Regions from separate parts of the Bradyrhizobium cedriense genome, predicted to be linked through region 2. Evidence: predicted binding sites of a transcription regulator. Region 2 holds the regulator's gene; the other holds the start of a gene.

Region 1 (7,726 bases), 190 kb from region 2:
AGATCAGTGCGAGCCTTCTCGTCATCGGCTTCGGGGCCTATCGGTTGATCATTCGGCGCCATCCGCGCGCACTGGCACGAATTCCGCCGACGCAATTGGTGCTCTGGTCGTTCGCCGTCGCCATTGCTCACGGCGCCGCCCTGATGCTTGTGCCGATCTATCTTGGACTCTGCCAGGCCTTCGAGCTCGATGCCGGACATGAGGCAGCGGGCGAGTTGATGAAGGCAAGTGTCGGGATGGCGGCGCTGGTGTCCCTGGTGCACGTTGCCGCCATGGTCGGCGCCGGCGGATGTCTGGCTTGGCTGGTCTACCGCTATCTGGGGTTGAGGTTCGTCTCGCGAAGCTGGTTCAATCTGGATGCTGTTTGGGCGACCAGCCTCGTCCTGGTCGGCGCCGTTGCGCTCGCCTTCAATCTTGGGAGCTGACGGTGAGGCCTACCGCGTCAACGCCCACTCGCCGATGATGCGGAAGCGGGCCTTCGCCTCGTCCTGCTTGAACAGTGCGAGATGGTCGATCGCCAGCGCGCCGAGACGAAGCGATGCAAACCGGGTCCGCAACATCTCCAGAATCGGCCCGCGTCGCTCTGCGTCCAGCCGGCCGGTGAGCGTCATGTGGAAGCGGAACTCCTCCATCACGTAGGGGTAGCCCCAGCGGTCGAGATAGTCGCGCTGCTGCTCGGTGAGTTTTTCGGGCTTGCGCCGCGCACGATCTTCCGCAGTGAGGGCCGCGCGGAAGGAGTCGAATTCACGAACGCAATCGGAGGCAAATTGCTGAAGCGCGTCGACCGGCTCGGCGGGAATGACGGCGATGAAGCCGCTGATGGCATCGACGACAGGGCGGATCACTGGAATTGTTCGCCTCTTGCCGGCGAACGTCGCGCAGGTCGCCATGAGCTCGGCCTCGGTCCTGCCTGATACCAGCGTCATCGGCGCCTTCAGCGTGGCATGAAAGCCGTATTTGCGCGGATCGGTGCTGATGTCGCGCCAGTCCGGAGCAATCTGCAGCGCTTCGCGCGGGAACGGCACTTCGTCGCCCGTGCGGGCGTCATAGCCGAGCAGCTCGGCGCCGAAGCGGGAGAGGGCGCCGTCGGCGCCGTCGGCGAAATAGATCGCGTAGCGGGGAAAGCCTGTCATCACCTCAGCATAGCCAATTTACGCCGCGACGACAGCCTCGCGCGGTGCCGCCACAGCAGTGAGCAGCCTTGTCGCGTCGGTGAGATGGACGAGCTTGCCGCCCGAGATCACCGCGATCAGCCGCGGCCGCAGCTTCACGCCGTCGTCGACGAGGAGAATGTCGGCGCGGCGTCCCTCCGCGAGCACACCGCGATCGGTAAGTCCAGTTGCGCGGGCGGGGCCGTCAGAAACCAGATCCCAGGCCGCTGCCAGCGGCACCACGCCGTCGTTGGCGAGGCGGAACGCGGCGAGCAGCTGTGCGGGATAATAATAGTCCGAGGCCAGCACCGAGCAGAGCCCCTTGGCGATCATGTCGGATGCCTTGGTCCAGCCGGTGTGACTGCCGCCGCGCACGACGTTCGGCGCGCCGTAAACGATGGCATCGCCGTGGTTCGCTGCCGCGCGCGCCGTTTCCTCGTTGATCGGAAACTCCGCGATGTCAGCGCCGAGATCGCGAAACTCCCGGCGCATGGCCGGTGTTGCGTCATCGTGCGACAGCATTCGCACCTCGGCCGCGCGGGCTGACGCGGCGAGGCGCGACACCGAAGCAGGCACCTCATCGGCGCGCGAAACGATGCGCTCGACCAGCCGGTCGAATTCTTCGCTTGAAAGGCCGGTACGCTCCACCATGCGGTTGCGCTTGCGCGGCCTGGCCATGTCGGCGACGGTGCCGTCCATGTGGTCGTTGAAGGCGAACAGGTCGACGCGGCCCGCGGCGAGCCACTGGGTGATCTCGGCCTCGGCGTCGAGATTGTAGGTCTCATGGCGCAGATGGAAGCGGGTGTCGGCCGCGAATTGCGGACGCTGCCGCTCGATCGCCTCCATCAGGGCGCGCGCATTGCCGGCGCTGCGCAGGCCCGGCTCCCAGGAGCAGGTCGTGGCGTGAAAGACGGTGGTGATGCCGTTGCCGATCGCCTGGCGGTCGCTGTCGGCGAGCGCGACGTCGATCGGGAAATCGACGCCGGCGCGCGGCATCATCTGCCGCTCGAAGGCGTCGCCATGCAGATCGACCATGCCGGGCAGCACCAGCAGGTCGCGGGCGTCGATCGCCAGCCGTGCACGGCCGCGCGAAGCATCGATCTGCGCGATGTCCGTTCCCGATACGAGAAGCGAGGTTTCGACGAACTCGGCGCCGATCAGGGTTCGGCCGCCTTCGAGGAAGATGTCTGTCACGCGACCGCGTTTCGTTTGCTGGCGGGAGAATTGGTGAGAGAGTTCGCCCGTGCTTCGTATGTCGAAAGAAAATCTTCAATCCCGAGCTTGCGGAAATCGGGCAGCGCCTCGCGCAATTTGTCGTGATCCCAGTCCCACCAGGCGAGCTTGGCGAGCCGTCCGGCGATCTCCTCCGAGAACCGCCGCCGCACGATGCGTGCCGGATTGCCGGCGACGATCGTGTAGGCCGGCACGTCCTTGGTGACGATGGCACCGGCGGCGATCACCGCGCCGGTGCCGATGTTGCGGCCCGGCAGGACGATCGCGCCATGGCCGATCCAGACGTCGTGGCCGATATGGATATGATGCTGGCGCCGCCAGTCGAAGAACTCGGCGTCGTCGCTCTCACCTTCGAAATAGGCGCTGGAACGGTAGGTGAAGTGCGCCTGTGTCGCGCGGTGCATCGGATGATTGCCGGGATTGATGCGCGTCATCGCCGCGATCGAGCAGAATTTTCCGATGGTGGTGTAGGTGATCTGAGCGTCGTTGACGACGTAGGAGTAATCACCCATCGCCACTTCATGCAGGATCGTGCGCGCGCCAACCTCGGTATAGGCGCCCAGCCTGGTCTCGTGGAGCTTGGCGGAGGGATCTATGGTCGGCTGAACCGAAAGAGCTTTGGCGGCCATGTTGTATCCAAGGCGGAGGGCGGGGAATTTCTCTTCGAGTGACTTGATGACGATAGCATGACGTCACGATGACAGTGGATGACGCCTGCTTGATTGCCGCACTGCAATGGTGCTGTCACACAAGTGTTAAGCATGGGCGTTAGCGGTTGCCTCCAGCTACTCTGGAGCCCTGCATGCTGGTGGTGGATGGTCTGACGTGTCGCTTCGGCGCGAAAGCCGCGGTGGACGACGCTTCGTTTCAAGTTTCCGCCGGCGGCTTCGTCGGTGTGATCGGGCGATCCGGCGCCGGCAAGTCGACCCTGCTGCGGACGATCAACCGCCTCGCAATGCCGTCGCAGGGCCGCATCCTGTTCGACGGACTGGACGTCACCGCCTTGCGCGGCAAGGAACTGCGGCAATGGCGAGCCCGTTCGGCCATGATCTTCCAGCAGTTCAATCTGGTCGGCCGGCTCGATGTTCTCACCAACGTCCTGATGGGACGCCTCGCGACGATGCCGGCCTGGCGCTCCCTCACGCAGGCCTGGCCCGAGCAGGACAAGGCGCTGGCGATGTCCGCGCTGGAGCAGTTCGACATCGCTTCGCTCGCCGCCCAGCGCGCCGATCAGCTCTCGGGTGGGCAGCAGCAGCGCGTCGCGATCGCCCGCGCCCTGGTGCAGCAGCCCGATATTATTCTGGCCGACGAGCCGATCGCCTCGCTCGACCCGCGCAACACCAAGATCGTCATGGATGCGCTTCTGCGCATCAACAAGCATTTCGGCATCACCGTGCTCTGCAACCTGCATTCGCTCGATCTTGCCCGCAGCTATTGCGACCGTCTCATCGGCATGGCGCAGGGGCGCGTGGTGTTCGACGGCGCACCGGCTGAGCTGACCGATCACGTTGCCCGCGAGCTCTATGATCTCGAAGCTGCCGACGTCATGGGCGGCACGCCTGTTCCGGCGCCTGAGGGTGTCCCGGCACTCGGAACGGCCGCGGCCGCCTGAGTTGCGACGCGCCTGTTTCGTTGCAAGTTTTTGCGTCAACCGACCCCAACCGATGAAGAGGGTATCATGATCACTCGCAGATTAATCCTTGCCGGTGCTGCCGCGCTCGCATTCACGGTCTCCGCCTCGGCGAACGACTGGAAGGCAAAATATCCCGAACTGACCTTCGCGGTCGTTCCGGCCGAGAACGCCTCCGGCGTTACCGAGCGCTGGGCGCCGTTCATGACCTATCTCTCGAAGGAACTCGGCGTGAAGGTCACGCTGCGCATCGCCAACGACTATGCCGCAGTGATCGAAGGCCAGCGCGCCGGCAATATTCACGTCGCCAGCTACGGCTCGGCCGCCTTTGCGCGCGCCCGCCTGACCGGCGTCAAGTCCGACCCCTTCGCCAACGACATCAATGCCGACGGCTCGACCGGCTACTATTCGGTGTTCTTCGTCAAGGCGAGCAGCCCCTACAAGAGCCTCGATCAGCTCAAGGGCAAGAACCTCGGTCTCGTCGATCCGAACTCGACCTCGGGCAACAACGTGCCGCGTTTCGAACTCGACAAGATGGGCATCCACGATGCCGACACCTATTTCAGCAAGGTCGTCTTCACTGGCAGCCACGAGAACGCGATGCTGGCGCTGGCGCAGGGCACGGTCGAGGTCGCGGCCAACCAGTGGACCAGCGACGACGATTCCACGCTGGCGCAGATGCTGACCAAGGGCATGCTGAAGAACGCCGACGGCTCGGCGATGAAGAAGGATGACTTCCGTATCATCCACAAGTCCGCACCGATCATCAACGGCCCCTATGCCTATAACTCCGAGCTGCCGGAAGATGCCAAGGCGGCGATTGCGAAGGCGTTCTTCGACGCGCCAACCAAGGACAAGGCGGCGTTCGACCGTCTCTCCGACGGCCAGAAGAAGGGTTTTCATCCCGCCACCACCAAGGACTGGGATGGCACGATCGAGCTGATCAAGTTCGTCGATGCGCTGCGTAAGAAGAAGGCGTCCTGAGTTCTCGGGACGGTGCACTCGAGCCGGGTCCCTGAGGACCCGGCTCTTTCTTTGAGGGACCTGTTTCTTCTTTGAGGGACCTGTTTCGACAGATGACGACAGCGGTTTCGATCCTCCCCGAGCAGCAGCTCGCCGTGCTCAATGCCGCCTATCGCCAGGCAGTTGCGCGCAGGCGGCTCCGCCTGTTGCTGGGCGCCGTCATCTTTGCCGCCGCGCTGCTTCTCGCCGCGATCGGCGCGGAAGTGAATTTGCGCACGCTGTTCACCCATTTCGGCAACTTCATCAGCTATTTCGATCGCATCCTCACGCTCGACAGCGGCCAGCGGGTCTGGACCGATGTCGGCGAGTGGCTGTGGGGCTGGCGCAAATGGCTGAGGATGCTGGGTGAGACGCTGCTGATCTCCTACGTCGGCACGCTGATCGGCGCGACCCTCGCGTTCGCGCTGAATTTTTTCGCGGCCGAGAATACGTCGCCTGCACCCTGGCTGCGCTTCGTCGTGCGCCGCCTGCTCGAATTCGCCCGGACGGTTCCGGGCATCGTCTTCGCGCTGATCTTCGTCATCGCCTTCGGTCTCGGCCCGATGGCGGGCGTGCTGGCGATTGCGATCCACTCCACCGGCGCGCTCGGAAAGCTGTTCTCGGAGATCGTCGAGAACGCCGACATGAAACCGGTCGAGGGCATCCGGTCGACCGGTGCGAGCTGGCTCGCCTGCATGCGCTTCGCGATCGTGCCGCAGGTCACTGCCGGCTATGCCAGCTACGCGCTGCTGCGTTTCGAGATCAACGTCCGCGAAGCCTCGGTGATGGGCTTCGTCGGCGCCGGCGGCATCGGTCAGGAGCTGGTCGTCGCCATCCGCAAGTTCTACTATTCGGACGTCAGCGCGATCCTGCTCACCATCATCGTCACCGTCTTCATCATCGACATCACCACCGGTTGGCTGCGTGGCCGCCTGTTCGGTAAGGAGGCGCGGACGTGAAGGCTCCGCAGGAGTTCGATACCGCGCAGATGCGTGCGCGCTATCCGGATGTGTTCGACCGGCCGGCAGCGACGCGGCTCGCGACGCCCGCGATGATCGTCGCGGCGTTCGCGATCCTGATCTACGGCCTCGTCGATCTCGACTTTTCGCCGTCGCGCTTTTTCGCCGGCCTCAGCCAGCTCGGCTGGATCAGCCTGATGATGATCCCGCCGGATCCCGGTTCCTCGCTGCCGGTCTATCTGAAGGCGCTCGGCGAGACCCTGTCGATCGCGCTGCTCGGCACTACGCTGGGGGCGCTGCTCGCGCTGCCGGTGAGCCTGCTAGCGGCGCGCAACGTGGTACCGTCGAACTTCCTCCGTTTCCCGGTCCGTCGCTTCCTGGATTCGATCCGCGGCGTCGACACGCTGATCTGGGCACTGGTGTGGATCAATGTGGTCGGGCTCGGCCCGTTCGCAGGCGTGCTCGCCATTGCCGTGTCGGATTTCGGCGCCTTCGGAAAACTGTTCTCGGAGGCCATTGAGGGCGCCGACCAGAAGCAGGTCGAGGGCATCCGCGCCTCAGGCGGCAGCGCGCTGCACGAGATCCGCTTCGGCCTGATGCCACAGGTGCTGCCTGTCATCGCCGGCCAGGTGCTCTATTACATCGAATCGAACACCCGCTCGGCCACCATCATCGGCATCGTCGGCGCAGGCGGCATCGGCCTCCAGCTCGCCGAACAGATCCGCGTGCTGGAATGGCAGAAGGTGTCGTTCCTGATCCTGATGATCCTGGTTGCGGTCGCCGCGATCGATTTCATATCGGGCAAGCTGCGGTTTGCGATCATCGGGCGAAGGGCGGTAGCTTAGCAGAGTCTCTCCGCGTCATGGCCGGGCTTGTCCCGGCCATCCACGTTCTTTTGGAACTTGAGACGTGGATGCCCGGGACAAGCCCGGGCATGACGAGAGTGTGGAGCTGGCGCGGCCCATCCTACGAGCCGTGCGTGGTCGCTCGCTCACCCGTTCTCCACCAGAAACTCCACCCGCTCCGCCGCAAAGCGCGAGTGCTTGGTCATCAGCGGCTTGCCGTCGAGATCGTGGTCGGTCGCGTCGACCACCAGGATCGGGCGTCCGAGCGCGAGATTCAGCCGTGCGGCGTCGGTTGCGTCGACGATGCCGGCGGTGATTCGGGTTGCGCCGCGGCGATAGTCAGGAATGCCGTAGTGCTCCAGCAACTTCGTCATCGAGCGCGTTGCAGCGAATACGGTGCCGGCGCCCGGAAACCGCTCCGCTGACAGCCAGGTGGTGGAAACGCATATCGGCGTGCGGTCTGCGAGGCGGATCGCCTCGATCCGCACCAAGGGCGCGCCGGACTTCAATCCCAGTTCCCGTGCGAGCTCGCGCGTCGCGATCTCGTCGGTCGCCTCGATCAGCCGTCCATGCGGCTCCCGGCCACCCGCACCGACGATCTCGGAAAAACGCGTGCGCGAGCGCAGCGGATAGGCGAGCTTCTGCGCCTCGACATAGGTTCCACTGCCGCGCTCGGCCCGCACGAGGCCGCGCTCGGCGAGCGCAGCCAGCGCGCGCCGCACGGTGTGACGGTTGACCCGATAGGTCTCGGCGATCTCCATCTCGCCCGGCAGCTTGTCGCCGGCCGCAAAGCGGCCGTCGGCGATGCCGCGCTCGATGCCGTCGGCAACGAGGCGCCATAGCGCGACGCCCGAGGAGGCTGTGTCCTGCATGCTCATGTCGCGAGAACCTACCCCAGAAATCACA
Region 2 (7,726 bases):
GCCGGCGCGCCAGCGATGCTTGCCGCCGTCGTTCGAGCGCCACTCCTCGCCGACCGCGAGGCGCACGCGCGTCGGGATCTGCTCGGAGCGGAGGAAATACTCGTGCGCGGCGTCCTCCAGGCTGCCGCCGTCGAGCGCAACCAGACCCTGGTAGCGGCTCATGTCGGGGCCCTGGTCGATAGTCATGGCAAGATGGCCGCGGCCGAGCAGCGTGCCGGAATCCTTTGCCGTGCCCAAGCGTGAGGCATCAAAGCGGGCATAGGCGCGCAGATGATCCGGGGCCTTGTAGTCCACCACCAGGAACGACACCGGACCGTCGGTCTGGGCTTGGAGAATGAAGCGGCCTTCGAATTTCAGCGCCGAGCCGAGCAGCGTCGTCAGCACAATCGCCTCGCCGAGCAGTTTGCCGACCGGTGCCGGATAGTCGTGCTTGGTGAGAATGTCGTCCAGCGCCGGACCGAGCCGCACAAGCCGTCCGCGCACGTCGAGCGCATCGACCTCGTAGGGCAGCACGGCGTCGTCGATCGGAACCGCTGATGGCGCGCGAACCGGGCCCTCGGGCCCGGCTTTCATGTCAGGAGATTGGAAAACCATGGCGCTCTATCTGGGGTCGGAGGGCGGAAATGGAAGGGGCACAAGAGTGTCGTCCCGGGGCGCGCGAAGCGCGAACCCGGGACCCTTAACCACAGGATTACGTTGTAGCCGGCGATGACAAGTCCGAGTCCTCGCCAAACGACTTCCTGTGGTTATGGTCCCGGATCGGCGCGCCGCTGTGCGGCGCTTGTCCGGGACGACAGCGGAGAATGGCCCAGCGACGCAGCCCCACCGCTGAGATCACTTCACCGCGTCAAAGCACCAGGCCAGAATGCCCTTTTGCGCATGCAGGCGGTTTTCGGCCTCGTCGAACACGACCGATTGCGGGCCGTCGATCACTTCATCCGTGACCTCCTCGCCGCGATGGGCGGGCAGGCAGTGCATGAACAGCGCGTCCGGCTTGGCGAGCGACATCAGCTTGGCGTTGACCTGGTACGGCTTGAGCACGTTGTGGCGGTGCTCGCCCTCCTTGTCGCCCATCGATACCCAGGTGTCGGTGACGACGCAATCGGCGCCGCGCACGGCGGCTTCCGGATCGGTGCCGAGCACGATCGGCGCATTGGTCGCCTTGATCCAGTCGCGCATCGCCTTTTTCGGCGCGAGCTCCGTAGGCGTTGCGACGTTGAGCTGGAACTTGAAGCGCTCGGCGGCATGCGCCCACGACGCCAGCACGTTGTTGTCGTCGCCGGTCCAGGCCACCGTCTTGCCCTCGATCGGGCCGCGATGCTCCTCGTAGGTCATGAGGTCGGCCATCACCTGGCAGGGATGCGAGCGACGCGTCAGGCCGTTGATGACGGGCACGGTGGCGTTGGCCGCAAGCTCCAGCAATGCATCGTGGTTGAGGATGCGGATCATGATGGCGTCGACATAGCGCGAGAGCACGCGCGCCGTGTCGGCGATGGTCTCGCCGCGGCCGAGCTGCATCTCGGCGCCGGTGAGCATGATCGCCTCGCCGCCGAGCTGGCGCATGCCGACGTCGAACGACACCCGCGTCCGGGTCGAGGGCCGCTCGAAGATCATCGCCAGCGTCTTGCCTTCGAGCGGCCTGACCGGCTGCTGCGCCTTCTGCTTGGCCTTCATCGCGGACGATGCGGCGAGCATGCGTTTGAGCTCCGACAGCGGCAGCTCGTTGATATCGAGGAAATGCTTTGGCGACTTGCTCATCAGCTTGCCGCCCGCTTGGTCTGACCGGACGAGATCGCAGCACAGGCACGTTCGAGCCGCGCGACGCTGTCCTCGATCTCGGCCTCGGTGACGATCAAAGGCGGCAGGAAGCGCACGACATTGTCGCCGGCCCCGACGGTGAGCAATTTCTCGGCGCGCAACGCCGCGACGAGATCGCCCGAGGGCACGACGGCCTTGATGCCGATCAGGAGCCCCTCCCCGCGCACCTCGCTGACGACGTCGGGATGACGGTCGATCACGGAGGCAAGCTTCTGCTTCAGCAGCAACGACATCTTTTGCACGTGATCGAAGAAGCCCGGCTTGAGCATGACGTCGAGCACGGCGTTCGCAGCCGAGATCGCGAGCGGATTGCCGCCGAAAGTGGAGCCATGCGACCCAGGCCCCATGCCGGAAGCGGCCTCCGAGGTGGCCAGCACCGCCCCGATCGGGAAGCCGCCGCCGAGCGCCTTGGCGAGCGACATCACGTCAGGTGTGACACCGGTGCGCTTGTACGCAAAGAGTTCGCCGGTGCGGCCCATGCCCGTCTGCACCTCATCGAAGGCGAGCAACAGGCCGCGCTCATTGCAGAGCTCGCGCAGCGCCTTCAGGAAGGCGGGAGGCGCAGAGCGAACGCCCCCCTCGCCCTGGATCGGCTCGATCAGGATGCCGGCGGTGTGCGGGCCGATCGCCTTCTTCACAGCTTCCAGGTCGCCATGGGGCACCTGGTCGAAGCCGTCCATCGGCGGACCGAAGCCCTCGAGGTATTTTGCAGATCCGGTGGCAGCGAGCGTTGCCAGCGTGCGGCCATGGAAGGCGCCCTCGAAGGTGATCATGCGGTAACGTTCCGGATGCCCCTTGGAGAAGTGATGGTGGCGCACCAGCTTGATCACGCCTTCCAGCGCCTCCGCACCGGAATTGCAGAAGAATACGAAGTCGGCAAAGCTCTCGTTGCAGAGGCGGCTTGCGAGCTTCTCGCCGTCCGGGCTCTGGAACAGGTTCGACATGTGCCAGAGCTTCGTCGCCTGCTCCTGCAACGCCTTGACCAGCGCGGGATGGACATGGCCGAGCGCATTCACCGCCACGCCAGAGGTGAAATCCAGATATCGATCCCCATTGGTCGCGATCAGCCAGCAGCCTTCGCCGCGTTCGAAACCGAGGTCGGCCCTGGCGAAAACGGGGAGCAAATGCGGCGCGGCGCTGTTAGTCATGACGTCACTTGATGTTGCGGACGGCGTGAAGCGTGCACTCGCAACGCACCATTGACCGGCCCGGAAAACGAAACGTGCCGCCTTTTAAGGGCGGCACGTGGCACTATCTTATGCTTGGCAAAACGGGTGTCAATGCCGTCCGGAAAGCCTCGCGAAACGCTGACTCCGTAGTCTTGCGGTGCCGATTTTGCGGGGTTTTCACCACGGAACATGTGGAAGCGAGTCGGCGGACTCTTGCGCGGGAGTCACGCCATATTGTAGCGTTTGAATTGTCAGATACGACATCTCGTGCAGCGGTTCTGATCCCAAGAGTCCTCATGTACCGGCGTAACGTTCGGGCGTTTTGAGCGCGCCCGGCGAGCCTTAAGGGATTCTGGGGGCACGGGTTTTCAAGGCTTAGGCATTCGCTGCGAAGGCCCCAGGATGGCAGCCGCGCAGCGAAGGAAAGGGTGCAATGACGGTTTTGACCTGGTCCGATGATCGCGTCGAGCAGCTGAAAAAGCTCTGGGAGGCCGGACTTTCGGCCAGCCAGATCGCGGCAGAGCTCGGCAATGTGACCCGCAACGCCGTGATCGGCAAAGTGCACCGGCTCGGCCTGTCCGGCCGCGCCAAAAGCCCTTCATCGGCAGCGCCCCGGCCGCGCAAGGCGCGGCCCGCGCAGCACATGATGCGGGTGACCCGCCCCGTTTCGCGCGGCAACACCGCACTGGCGCAGGCCTTCGAGGTCGAGGTGGAGGCCGAGCCTGTCACCTACGACAACGTCGTGCCGATGAGCCAGCGGCTGTCGCTGCTGGAATTGAACGAGGCGACCTGCCACTGGCCGGTCGGCGACCCCTCGAGCCCGGATTTCTTCTTCTGCGGCGGCAAGGCGCTCTCCGGCCTGCCCTACTGCGCTCAGCATTCGCGCGTGGCCTATCAGCCCGCGGCGGATCGCCGCCGTGCGCCGGCGAAGCCGGGTCCGCGCTGAGCCCGGCGCGCGCGGCCAGTCGTAGCGCAAAGACGTCTCAACACATTGGATGTCGTCCCTGCGAACGCAGGGACCCGTAGTCCCGGGGTACAATTATCGCGGGATCGTCACTCCGAGTCTTCGCCAAACCACGTCCTGTGGTTATGGGTCCCTGCGTTCGCAGGGACGACATCGGAGGATGCCGTGGCAGCCCGCTCAATCACGTCTGCCTGAGCAAACCCTAAGTCTGCTCCGCCTTCGCAAACCGGTCGTCCAGCGCATAGCCGGCGCCGCGGACCGTGCGGATCGGATCCTGCTCGCGGCCGAGATTGAGCAGCTTGCGCAGGCGGCCGATATGGACGTCGACGGTACGCTCGTCGATGTAGATGTCGCGACCCCAGACGCTGTCGAGCAGCTGCTCGCGCGAGAACACGCGCCCGGGATGCTCCAGGAAGAACTCCAGCAGACGATATTCGGTCGGGCCGAGATCGATTGGCCGGCCCGAGCGCGCCACGCGGCGCTTGTCGCGATCGAGCTCGATGTCGCCATAGGCGAGCACGGTAGCGAGCCGCTCGGGGCTGGCGCGCCTGAGCAGGCCCTTCACGCGCGCGAGCAGCTCCGGCACCGAGAACGGCTTGACGATGTAGTCGTCGGCGCCGGTGGCAAGACCCCGCACCCGCTCACTCTCCTCGCCACGCGCGGTCAGCATGATGATCGGGAGCTGCTTGGTTTCGGGGCGGGTCCGAAGCCGTCGGCACAGTTCGATGCCCGACAGGCCAGGCAGCATCCAGTCGAGCACGATCAGATCGGGAATGTGCTCCTTGAGGCGGGTGTCGGCGTCATCGCCGCGCATCACCGTCTCGACGTCATAGCCGTCGCCTTCGAGGTTGTAGCGAAGAAGCTCGGTGAGAGCTTCCTCGTCCTCAACCACCATAATGCGTGCGCCCATGTTGTCGTCGCTCCTTAGGTATTCGGCACCGTTTAGGTATTCGGCACCGTCGTGGCGAAGTTCGTCATGTCGCCCTTCGGCCGCTTGTCGGTGATCGTCTGCCCCTCGATCATGTAGAACACGGTCTCGGCGATGTTGGTGGCGTGGTCGCCGATCCGCTCGATGTTCTTGGCACAGAACATCAGGTGGATGCAGAACGAGATGTTGCGCGGATCCTCCATCATGTAGGTGAGGAGCTCGCGGAACAACGAGGTGCAGATGGCGTCGACTTCCTCGTCGCCCTTCCACACCGCCATCGCCGCCGGCAGATCGTGCGCGGCATAGGCGTCCAGCACGGACTTGACCTGCTGTTGCACGAGGTCAGTCATATGTTCCAGGCCGCGGAACAGTTTGAGCGGATGGAAGTCCGTCTCGAGCGCCGCGACGCGCTTGCCCATGTTCTTGGCGAGGTCGCCGATCCGCTCGAGATCGGTCGCGACGCGCATGGCGCCGACGATCTCGCGCAAATCGACCGCCATCGGCTGGCGGCGGGCGATGGTGAGCACGGCGCGCTCCTCGATGCGCTTCTGCAGCCCGTCGAGCTCGACGTCGATGGTGACGACGCGCTGCCCGAGCGCGACGTCGCGGCGGATCAGCGCGTCCACGGAATCGACGATCATGCGCTCGGCGATGCCGCCCATCTCGGCGACCAGACGGGTGAGCTCCTGGAGATCGGTGTCGAAGGCTTTCGCGGTATGTTCAGAACCCATATTCCGTCTCCTCAACCGAACCGGCCGGTGATGTAATCCTGCGTGCGCCGGTCGCTCGGCGACGTGAAGATCTTGCTGGTGTCGTCGAACTCGATCAACTCGCCGAGATACATGAAGGCGGTCTTGTCGGAGACGCGCGCCGCCTGCTGCATGTTGTGGGTGACGATCGCGATGGTGTAGTTCTCGGACAATTCCTGGATCAGCTCCTCGACCTTGGCGGTCGAGATCGGGTCGAGCGCCGAGCAGGGCTCGTCGAACAGGATCACCTCGGGCCGCACGGCGACGGTGCGGGCGATGCAGAGGCGCTGCTGCTGGCCGCCGGAGAGCGACAGGCCGGAGGCATTGAGCTTGTCCTTGACCTCGTTCCACAGCGCGCCGCCGCGCAGCGCCTTCTCGACCCGGTCATCCATCTCGGACTTCGAGATCTTCTCGTAGAGGCGGATTCCGAAGGCGATGTTCTCATAGATCGTCATCGGGAACGGCGTCGGCTTCTGGAACACCATGCCGACCCGCGCACGCAGCAGATTGAGATCGAGCTTGGGATCGAGGATGTTGGTCTGGTCGAGCATGAGCTGACCGGTGGCGCGCTGCCCCGGATACAGATCGTACATCCGGTTGAAGATGCGCAGCAGGGTCGACTTGCCGCAGCCCGACGGACCGATGAACGCCGTAACGCGATTGGTGCCGAGCGCCAGGTTGATGTTCTTCAGCGCGTGGTGTTCACCATAATAGAAGTTCAGGTTGCGCGCAGTGACCTTGGCGGGCGCCTCGGGCAGCGGCTGCGAGCCCGGATGAACGACCGGCGCACTTACGGAAACAGACATTTCACTCATTTTGCAGTCCTCTCGGCCCCGAGGATGCGGGCGCCAATGTTCAGGGCAAGCACGGTCAGGGTGATCAGCAACGCACCGCTCCAGGCGAGCTGCTTCCAGTAGGCGTAGGGGCTCTGCACGAAGTTGTTGATGGTGACCGGCAGGTTGGCCATCGTCTTGTTCAGGCTGAGGCTGAAGAACTGGTTGGACAGCGCGGTGAACAGCAGCGGCGCGGTCTCGCCGGCGACGCGGGCGGTGGCGAGCAGCACGCCGGTGATGAGGCCGGAGCGCGCGGCGCGATAGGCGATCCGCTTGATCACCAGCGAGCGCGGCAAGCCCAGTGCGCTGGCGGCTTCGCGCAGCGGATTCGGCACCAGCAGAAGCATGTCCTCGGTGGTGCGCACCACGACCGGGATCACGATCACGGCCAGCGCCAGCGCGCCTGCGATCGCCGAGAAGCTCCGCATCGGCACCACGACCGCGCCGTAGATGAACAGGCCGATGATGATCGACGGCGCCGAGAGCAGGATGTCGTTGATGAAGCGGATCACCGAGGTCAGCCTGTCGTTGCGGCCATATTCGGCGAGATAGGTGCCGGCGAACAGGCCGAGCGGCGCGCCGATGCCGACGCCGATCACGGTCATGATGAGGGAGCCGACGATGGCGTTGAGCAGGCCGCCCTCGCTCGATCCGGGCGGCGGCGTGTTCTCGGTGAAGATCTGCAGGTTCAGACCGGCGAGGCCGTTGTAAAGCAGCGTGGCGAGGATCAGGGCGAGCCAGGTGACGCCGAAGGCGGCGGCTGCCATGCAGAGGCCGCGGATGACGATGTCCCAGCGGCGGCGGCGCGAATAAATCGGGTTCATGGCTTCACTTCCCGGCCTTGGTTTCCAGGCGCATCAGCATCAGCCGCGCGGCTGCGAGCACGAAGAACGTCAGCACGAACAACAGTAGACCGAGCAGGATCAGGCCGGACTGGTGCAAGCCGTCGCTCTCGGCGAATTCGGAGGCGATGGCCGCGGAGATCGTGGTGCCTGGCGCGAAGATCGACGAGGAGATGCGGAACGAGTTGCCTATGATGAAGGTCACCGCCATGGTCTCGCCGAGCGCGCGGCCCAGCGCCAGCATGACGCCGCCGATGATGCCGACACGGGTGTACGGGATCACCACGCTGCGGACGACTTCCCATGTTGTGCAGCCGACGCCATAGGCGGCTTCCTTGAGCACGGGCGGCACCGTCTTGAACACGTCCACCGAGATCGAGGTGATGAAGGGCAGCACCATGATGGCGAGGATCAGCGCGGCAT

Evidence for each region. The regulator PhoB, encoded in region 2, activates phosphate uptake and scavenging genes when phosphate is short. The targets are predictions, from matches to a motif close to TGTCATNNANCTGTCAT.
Region 1: a site for PhoB is predicted at 3,060-3,076, ahead of phnC (phosphonate ABC transporter ATP-binding protein). Genes of this name have one in related genera too.

What each region holds. Positions count from the first base shown of each region.
Region 1 covers NZ_JBTSWB010000004.1:767,008-774,733, forward strand. Annotated here, with positions in the region: gene ACYCVF_RS20205 (hypothetical protein) at 1-425, shown strand, start outside; gene ACYCVF_RS20210 (DUF1045 domain-containing protein) at 435-1,133, opposite strand; gene ACYCVF_RS20215 (alpha-D-ribose 1-methylphosphonate 5-triphosphate diphosphatase) at 1,152-2,345, opposite strand; gene ACYCVF_RS20220 (transferase hexapeptide repeat family protein) at 2,342-3,013, opposite strand; gene phnC (phosphonate ABC transporter ATP-binding protein) at 3,187-3,996, shown strand; gene phnD (phosphonate ABC transporter substrate-binding protein) at 4,063-4,998, shown strand; gene phnE (phosphonate ABC transporter, permease protein PhnE) at 5,091-5,975, shown strand; gene phnE (phosphonate ABC transporter, permease protein PhnE) at 6,005-6,820, shown strand; gene phnF (phosphonate metabolism transcriptional regulator PhnF) at 6,967-7,698, opposite strand.
Region 2 covers NZ_JBTSWB010000004.1:577,678-585,403, reverse strand. Annotated here, with positions in the region: gene ACYCVF_RS19360 (Hsp33 family molecular chaperone) at 1-594, opposite strand, end outside; gene argF (ornithine carbamoyltransferase) at 835-1,758, opposite strand; gene ACYCVF_RS19350 (acetylornithine transaminase) at 1,758-2,966, opposite strand; gene ACYCVF_RS19345 (GcrA family cell cycle regulator) at 3,421-3,933, shown strand; gene phoB (phosphate regulon transcriptional regulator PhoB) at 4,154-4,861, opposite strand; gene phoU (phosphate signaling complex protein PhoU) at 4,894-5,610, opposite strand; gene pstB (phosphate ABC transporter ATP-binding protein PstB) at 5,622-6,443, opposite strand; gene pstA (phosphate ABC transporter permease PstA) at 6,440-7,285, opposite strand; gene pstC (phosphate ABC transporter permease subunit PstC) at 7,290-7,726, opposite strand, start outside.